One region of the Prauserella sp. PE36 genome, then DNA from elsewhere that is predicted to be linked to it. Evidence: riboswitches for the same ligand, from Rfam matches in the RefSeq annotation. Region 1 holds a riboswitch; the other holds the start of a gene.
The links. A riboswitch is a leader RNA that binds a small molecule or an ion and turns the genes downstream of it on or off. The one in region 1 is predicted to bind thiamine pyrophosphate.

Region 2: another riboswitch for thiamine pyrophosphate. It lies ahead of DI005_RS35775 (thiamine ABC transporter substrate binding subunit); the one in region 1 lies ahead of thiO (glycine oxidase ThiO).

The regions. Positions count from the first base shown of each region.
Region 1 is NZ_QEQT01000111.1:55,487-59,621, reverse strand. It holds gene DI005_RS36965 (thiazole synthase) at 1-29, opposite strand, end outside; gene thiS (sulfur carrier protein ThiS) at 32-232, opposite strand; gene thiO (glycine oxidase ThiO) at 238-1,353, opposite strand; TPP riboswitch at 1,348-1,453, opposite strand; gene thiE (thiamine phosphate synthase) at 1,486-2,169, shown strand; gene DI005_RS36945 (hypothetical protein) at 2,147-3,034, opposite strand; gene DI005_RS36940 (GntR family transcriptional regulator) at 3,275-4,030, opposite strand.
Region 2 is NZ_QEQT01000110.1:105,624-109,758, reverse strand. It holds gene DI005_RS35800 (hypothetical protein) at 1-200, shown strand, start outside; gene DI005_RS35795 (TetR/AcrR family transcriptional regulator) at 245-880, opposite strand; gene DI005_RS35790 (dihydrofolate reductase family protein) at 985-1,530, shown strand; gene DI005_RS35785 (hypothetical protein) at 1,990-2,256, opposite strand; gene DI005_RS35780 (4a-hydroxytetrahydrobiopterin dehydratase) at 2,335-2,625, opposite strand; TPP riboswitch at 2,658-2,769, shown strand; gene DI005_RS35775 (thiamine ABC transporter substrate binding subunit) at 2,800-3,852, shown strand; gene DI005_RS35770 (iron ABC transporter permease) at 3,828-4,135, shown strand, end outside.

The DNA.
Region 1 (4,135 bases):
ATCACCAGGTGATCGCCTTCGTCGATCATCTCTACCCTCCTTGCACGGCTGTGAGGATCTCCAGCCGGGCGCCGTCCGGCACGACGACCTCGGCCCAGTTCGCCCTGCGCACGACCTCGCCGTCGAGCGCCACCGCGACGCCCTGGCGCGGCGTGCCCAGCGCGGTCAGCAGGTCGGCCACCGTGCTGCCGTCGGGGAACTCCCGTTCCTCGCCGTTGATGTGGATGTGGATGTGCATCAGACTCGTTCCTCGCTGCGAATCCGGTTTGGGTGTGCCGCCGCGGCTCCCGGAGGCAGGGGCGCGTCCGCGAGCAGGGCGAGCACCGCGTCGGCGGTGACGGGCGCGAGCAGCAGCCCGTTGCGGTGATGGCCGGTCGCCGCGAGCACCCCGGAGCCGAGTTCGCCCAGGTAGGGCAGGTTGTCGGCGCTCGCGGCGCGCAGTCCGGCCTTCGTCTCGGTGAGTTCGTACTCGGCGACGGCGGGGAAGATCCGTTCGGCGCCCTCCAGCAGCTCGCGCACGCCGCGGGCGGTGGGGGCCGGATCGAACCCGGCCTCGTACTGCGTGGCGCCGAGCACCAGCTCGCCGTCGGCGCGCGGGACGAGGTAGACGGGCCTGCCCTCGACGAACGCGCGGACGGTGCGCTCCGGCGGCGGCAGGGTGGTCCGGCGGGCCCGCAGGCGCAGGATCTCGCCCTTCAAGGGGCGGACGTGACCGGTCAGCTCGGGGGCGAGCCTGCCGCTCCACGCACCGGCCGCGAGGACGACGGTGTCGAAGCCACGCTCTCCGGAGGCGGTGCGCACCGAGTCCTCGGTGACCTCCTCGGCCGCCTCGGCGACGAACCTCGCACCGTGCCGCCGCGCCGCGCCGAGCAGCGCGTCGAGGAGCCTGCGGTTGTCGACGGCGAGGTCGCCTGGCACCACGAGCCCGCCGCGGACCGCACCGGACAGCCCGCCCTCGGTGCGGCGCAGCTCGCGGCCCGTCACGTAGGTCGCCTCCCGGCCCAGTTCTCGCAGGTACTCGCCGAGGACCCGCAGCTGTTCGGCGTCGGCGTGGTCGAACGCGGCGACGATCGTGCCCGAGTACGAGAGCCCGGGGTCGAAACCCTCGGCGGCCAGTTCGCGGGCGAAGGCCGGCCACCGCCGTAGCGACTCCTCCCCCAGTTCGAGCACGGCCTCCTCACCGGGCCAGGCCTCGGTGACCGGCGCGAGCATCCCGCCTGCGACCCACGAGGCGCCACGGGCGGGATCGGGGTCGAACACCGTCACGCGGTGTCCGGAGGCAGCGGCACGCCACGCGATGGCCAGGCCGATCACACCGGCGCCGACGATCGCGAGGTTGGGGTTGCTGGTCATTGGAATCACGCTCCCTGCGCCGGCATGATCCGGATCAGGTTCCACGGTCGGAGCGGCGGCTCCCTCTCAGCCCGTGCCTCGGGCTCCCGTGCGGACGTCCCCCACCGTACAGGGCCGTACTACGGTGACGCCATGCCCGGCCTCAATGGTGATCAGATCCGCCAGCGCCTCGCGGACGCCCGCCTCTACCTGTGCACCGACGCCCGTCTCACGCGCGGCGACCTCGGCGAGTTCGCCCGCGCGGCGCTTGCGGGTGGTGTCGACATCATCCAGCTGCGTGACAAGACCGGCGGCGCGCCGCTTGAGGCGCGCCAGGAGCTGGCCGCGCTGGAGGTGCTCGCGCAGGCGTGCGCGGAGTACGGCGCGCTGCTCTCGGTGAACGACAGGGCGGACGTCGCGCTCGCGGCGGGCGCCGACGTGCTGCACCTCGGGCAGGACGACCTGCCGGTGACGGTCGCGCGCCGCGTGCTCGGCGACGAGCCGGTGATCGGCCGCTCGACGCACTCGGCGGAGCAGGCGCGTGCGGCCGCGGCGGAACCCGGCGTGGACTACTTCTGCGTCGGGCCGTGCTGGCCGACCCCGACGAAACCCGGCCGTGAGGCTCCCGGGCTCGACCTGGTGCGGTCCGTGTCGGGCGGCATCGACACGGACCGTCCGTGGTTCGCCATCGGCGGCATCGACCTCGGCAGGGTGCCCGAGGTGCTGGCCGCGGGAGCCGACCGGGCCGTCGTGGTCAGGGCCATCACCGAGGCCGACGATCCCCGTGACGCGGCCGCCGAGCTGCGGAAGGGACTCACGGCACCGCTTCGGGCGTGAGCTCGAGCCCGCCGCCGCCCTGCCCGCCCTGGTCGCCGGGCAGGTCGCCGGGCAGGGGCAACTGCTCCTCCGTCGGGGTGGGCTCGGAGGAGCTGCTGCTCGGCGATGGCTCAGCCGGCGGGGGCTGCTGCTCCTCGGTCGGGCCGGGGGTGCTCTCCTGCGTGGGCGTGTTCTCCCCGGTGGTCTCCGTGGAGCCCGTCGGCTCCTGCTGCTCGGTGCTGGGCTGCTGACCCGGCTGCTGCTCCCGGTGCTCGGTCTGGCCGGAGGTGTTGCCGACCAGTTCGTTCACCGTGCTGCGCCCGTTGCCGGACAGTGAGCTTCCGGTCGCCAGCTCGAAGCCGGTCACCACGAACATCCCGATCACGAACGCCGCGACGCTCGTGCCGACCAGCAGCGGCCAGCGGCGCTTCCACCACGCCCGCCGTTCCTCGGCCGGGGGCTCGTCGCCCCCCTCGCCCGGTTTGGGGAGGAACACCGTCTTGGTCTCGTCCGGCTTGGGCAGATATCTCGTTCGCTCGTCACCGGGCACCGGCATCCGGGTGGTGGGCACGGTTGGCTGGTCGGCCACCGCCGTCCGTTGCTGCACCTTGGTCTGCCAGCCGCGCGCGTCGGTGATCGCGGCGGCCATCGCCTTGGCCTTTTTGGTGGCTTCCTTCGTGGTCTTCAGCGACCGCAGGTAGACCTCACTGCCCACAGTGGTCACGATGCTGACCACACCGGCGCCCAGCACGGTCCCGTACACACCCAGCGACGACCCCAGGAACGCCGCCGTGATCGCGGCAAGTGCGGCCGCGATCACCTGTGCGGGCTTGAGGCCGGACTTCTCCGTTTCCTCTTGCTCTTCTTTCTGCTTCTCCCTAGTCATGATTCCGATCGCTCGCGCGGACTCGCCGTCTCCAGAACCCTCAACGTATTTATCGCCGGAAACGATCCCGGCGTTGCCAAGAGTGAGCACGGACACGGCGATCCACAATGGACTTTCTTGATCTCACACTGAATTCACGTGAGACCACGAAGATCACCGCGCCGTCCCGAAAACCGCCAAGGCCTACGCGTACCCGGCGGCGGGTCCGGTCAACCCGCTCGCCGGGAAATCGATCAGAACTCAGGGCCTGCTGAGCGTGGTGACGAACTTGTAGCGGTCACCCCGATAAATCGAACGCACGAACTCCACCGGTTTGTCGCCCGCAAAGGAGTGCCGGGAGAGCAGCAGCACCGGCATTCCGACATCGGCGCCGAGCAGCTCGGCCTCCTGGGGCCCGGCGAGCGAGGTCTCGATCGTCTCCTCCGCGCGGTCGAGCACCACTCCGTAGCGCTCTCGCAACGCAGCGTAGAGGGACCCACCCTCGGCGATCTGTTTGCGCAGGCCACGGAACCGGGCGAGCGGTAGGTGGGTGGTCTCCAGCGCCATCGGCTCCCCGTCGGCGAGCCGGAGCCGCTTGAGCTTCAGCACCTTCGCGCCGGTGCGGATACCGAGCAGCTTCGGCAGCTCACCCTCCGCGACGATCTCGTCGATCTCCAACAGCTTGGACGACGGCTCGCGGCCCTGCGCCCGCATGTCCTCGGTGTAGGACGACAGCTGGAGCCGCTGCGCGACCTTCGGCTCCGCGGCGAACGTCCCCTTACCCTGGACGCGGTGCAGCCTGCCCTCGGCCGTCAGGTCGGCGAGCGCCTGACGGACCGTCGTCCTCGACACGCTGAAGTCACCGGCGAGCGCCCGCTCGGTGGGAATGGGTGAACCCGCGGGTAGCGCCTCGAGCAGATCGAGCAGATGCTGTTTGAGCGCCCAGTACTTCGGCTCGCGCTGGCCACGTGTGCCGGATACCGAACCCGACGAACCCCCGGAAACCGTCTCCAACATGACCGACTCCTTACCGGAACGCCTCACTGCCTCACACCTCACTTGCAAAACTACCCTGCGCGCCCGCCGATGGACCCGTCTACTATTGGTCTAGACCTCGACGGG
Region 2 (4,135 bases), on a different contig from region 1:
TGTCCTTCGACGATGCTGCCGCAGAGCAGTACGCGGATGTGCTCGTGGCACGCGAAGCGGCGGGCCTTCCGATCAGCACGGCCGATGCGCAGACCGCGGCGATCTGTCTGGCGCACGACGCTACTTGCGCGACGCGGAACCTCAAGGATTTCGCGCACACCGGTGTCGATCTGCTCGATCCGTGGAAACAGCAGCTGTGACCAGGTCGGCGATCGAGGTCGTCGCGCACGGCTCCGGCGGACGGTCAGGAGCGGGTCGCGGATGCCGCGTAGCGGGCGGCCATCGTTCGAGCCGCCTCGTCGATGACGCGGAGGACTTCGTCGTCACTGAGCGACCAGTTGGCATGGACCAGGCGTGGCCAGAAGACGACGGTGGCGATCATCCCGAGGAACTGCGGTGCTGCCACGTCCGGATCGTCGACGTTGGCGTTTCCTGCCGCGTTCTCGGCCTTGAAGTAGCGCTTCAGGGCCGCGAGGACGGGCAGGGTGCCGAAATCGAAGGTGCGCTCGCGCAGCTCCGGGAACCTCGGGGACTCGGCGATCACGAGCCGGATCAGGTCCGCCATCCGGGGGCGGGCCAGCAGTTCTGCGTACGCCATGCCCAGGGTGATCAACCCTGCCTGGAAGTCTCCTGGTGGAGGGTCGATGAGTTCCCCGTCCGGTGTGTCACCCGCTGCGAGCACGGTGGCCTCGAAGAGCTCCGACTTCGTCGGGAACTGCTTGAACAGCGTCGCCTTGGACACCCCGGCACGTTCCGCGACACGCGCCAGGGAGGTCCGGTCGTAGCCCGACTCGAGGAACAGGTCCGCGGCCGCATCGAGGATGGCCGCCCGGTTGGAGGCGGCGACCTGGCGGTGGTACGCCGAGATTTCTCGCGACATGTCCCCATTGTGCCACGGAGGTGAGTTGATTGACTCACCTCTCAGCGAGGCCTACCCTCGTTGAGGTGAGTCGATCGGCTCACCTCAATTGGAAGGTGCGGACAATGGCACGGGTGATCATCCACGCAACGGTGTCGCTCGATGGATTCATGGCCGACAGCGACGGCGGGACCGACTGGATGTCCGGCTTCCCCATCGCGCCCGAGGACGAGGAGCTCGTCGAGAAGGTCACGAAAGAGATCGGCGCGGTGGTCGGGGGAGCGAACAAGGCGCAGACGATCGAGGACGGAGAGGTTCCGTATGGAGGCAGCCTGCGGGTGCCGGTCTACCTCATGACTCACAGCGCTCACGAACCGGTCGAGAAGGATGGTGTCACCTACACCTTCGTCGTCGACGACATCGAGCGGGCGGTCGAGTTGGCCAAGCAGGCGGCCGGAGACGACAAGTCGGTGAGTCTCTTGGGTGGCAGCATCGCGAGGCAATGCCTGGCGCTTGGGCTGGTCGACGAGATTCAGCTGCACGTCGTGCCGATTCTGCTCGGCAAGGGCATCTCGCTATTCGCCGGCCTGGACAGGCGCGTCGACCTCGAGCGCGTCGAGACCGCCGCCTTTGCCGGCGAGGCGCACGTGCGCTACCGCGTCCGTTCCTGAGTGATCTCCGGAGAAACGGGGCCGGTCACTGCGGCGGCCTTCGGTGGCGACAAACGCCTGTCGCGGATGGCGCTCTCCGTGTTCCACGGCCTGAACGGCATCGATCACACCGCGCCGGAGCACGATTCGCGACCTCGTGGTCGGCGCCTCCACGGCGTCCTTCCGTGTCCCGAGATCGCGGCAGGTTCACCGCCTTGACGCGAGCACGCTAGCGCCGAGGCGCCGGGCGGACCGGGCGCCTCGGCTTCGGCGTGTGGTGGCTCAGCCCGCCGCGGCGAGCAGGATCACGAACAGAAGGGTGACGGTGACCGCGAACGCGGTCACGACGGCCTGCTGACCCGGTGAGAGAACGGGGGCGCGGTTCATGTGGTCCCCAAAATGACTGGTGGTGGGCGATTCACCCCTGACAGCGCCTGACCCGTCCCCGTTGTTAGCTTCGGCGGTGAACTGTGGGCCAATTCACAATCGACGGCCTTTCGCGGTGTAGAACAGCACCGCGCCCGCCAGCGCGATGATGAGTGCGAATGCCCCACCGCCCACCACGAGCGCCTGCGTGATGTCGCTGCCCTCTGCGGTGGCCGCTCGCTCCCGGGTCTCCGCTGCCGCGGGCAGCGCCCCGACGCCGAAGACCATCAGCATCAGCAGCCCCGAGACGATCGAGAGCCTGCGATGGGACGTGGCACCCGAGACTCCGGATGTGTTGACAGCGTTGCTCGAACGGCTCATCGCGCACTCCCTTCCACCCTCTTGCGGCTACCCGGACAACGCGCCACGACACACCGGAGGTTGCCATCCCGGCGGAGATCACATCTCGTCGATCACCCCGTCGATCTCGGCGGCGAGGGAGATGTCCTTCTCCGTGATGCCGCCCTCGGAATGGGTGCTGAGCCGGAAAGTCAGTGTGCGCCAACGGATGTCGATGTCCGGGTGGTGGTTCTCGTTCTCCGCGATCTCGGCGACGCGGTTCACCACCTGGATCGCCTGTGAGAAGGAAGCGAGCTTCGCCTCGCGCCGGATGGCGTCACCCTCGCGCTGCCATTGGGGCAGGTGCCCCAGCGCTTCGTCGATGCGTTCGTCGTTGAGTACGTCTGCCATGCGTCCATGGTGGTACCGAGGCGAGTACGCTGCACGTTTGCCACGGGAGTCCGGCGAAGGCCGGGCTGAGAGGTGGGCGAGAGCCCACGACCGTTCGCACCTGATCCGGATCATGCCGGCGCAGGGAGGCCCCACTCCTTGCCGGGACGACGCCGGTCACGACAAGGAGGGTTGATGAGGTTCCTTCGTGCGGCGGCCGCACTGTCACTGGCCGGGCTGCTGACCGCGGGTTGCACCCTGACGGGTGGGAACGACGACCAGGAGGCCGAGGGTCCCACCACGGTCACGCTCGTCACGCACGAGTCGTGGGCGGCCCCGCAGGAGGTGCTCGACGCATTCGAGCGGCAGTCCGGCATCCGCATCCGCGTGCTGAAGGAGGGCGACGCCGGTGAGCTGACCAACAAGCTCGTGCTCACCAAGGCCAACCCGATCGCCGACGTCGCCTACGGCGTCGACTCGACGTTCGCCTCACGCGCGCTCTCGGAGAACGTCTTCGAGCCCTACACCAGCCCGGAGGCCGACCGCGGCCCGCAGCGGTACTCGGTGGACTCGCAGCACCGGCTCTCCGCGGTCGACGTCGGCGACGTGTGCGTGAACATCGACACCGGGTGGTTCGCCGAGCGCGGCCTGCCGGAGCCCGCGACGTTCGACGATCTCGCCGACCCGAGGTACCGCGACCTGCTGGTGGTGGAGAACCCCGCGACGTCGTCGCCAGGGCTCGCGTTCCTGCTCGCGACCGTCGCCCGTTACGGCGAACAGGGCTGGACGGAGTACTGGCAGCGCCTGAGGGACAACGGCGTGCAGGTGGTGAGCGGCTGGACCGAGGCGTACACGCAGGAGTTCTCCGGCTCCTCGGGCCAGGGCCCGAGGCCGATCGTGGTGTCGTACGCGTCCTCGCCGGCCGCGGAGATCGGCGACGACGGCAAGCCGCGCACCAAGGCTCTGCTCGACACGTGCTACCGGCAGGTCGAGTACGCCGGGGTGCTCGCGGGCGCCAAGCACCCCGACAAGGCCGGCAAGGTCGTCGACTTCCTGCTCTCCCAGCAGTTCCAGACCACGGTCGCCGAGAACATGTACGTCTACCCGGCGCGGGAGGGTGTGGCGTTGCCGTCCGGCTGGGCGCAGGCCGCGCCGCTGCCGGAGGACCCCGCGTCGCTGCCCGGCGAGCAGGTGCAGGCGGGCCGTGAGCGGTGGATCGAGCAATGGCGCGCGCTGCTGGAAGGCTAGGAAGGCCAGGACTCCGCGCGGGTCCGCGAACCTCGGCCGCGGGCGTCACGGCGCTCGCGGTGGTGCCCATCGCGTTCCTCGTGGTCTTCTTCGCGTGGCCGGTCGTGGCGATCCTGCGGCTCGGCTTCACCGACGGCGGCGTCGCCAAGGCACTCGTCGAGGCGCAGACGTGGCAGCTCGCCGCGTTCACCGTGGCGCAGGCGGCCGCCGCGACCGTGGTCGCCGTCGTCCTCGGCTTCCCCGTCGCCTTCCTGCTGGCGCGCGTGCGCCTGCCTGGGACGGC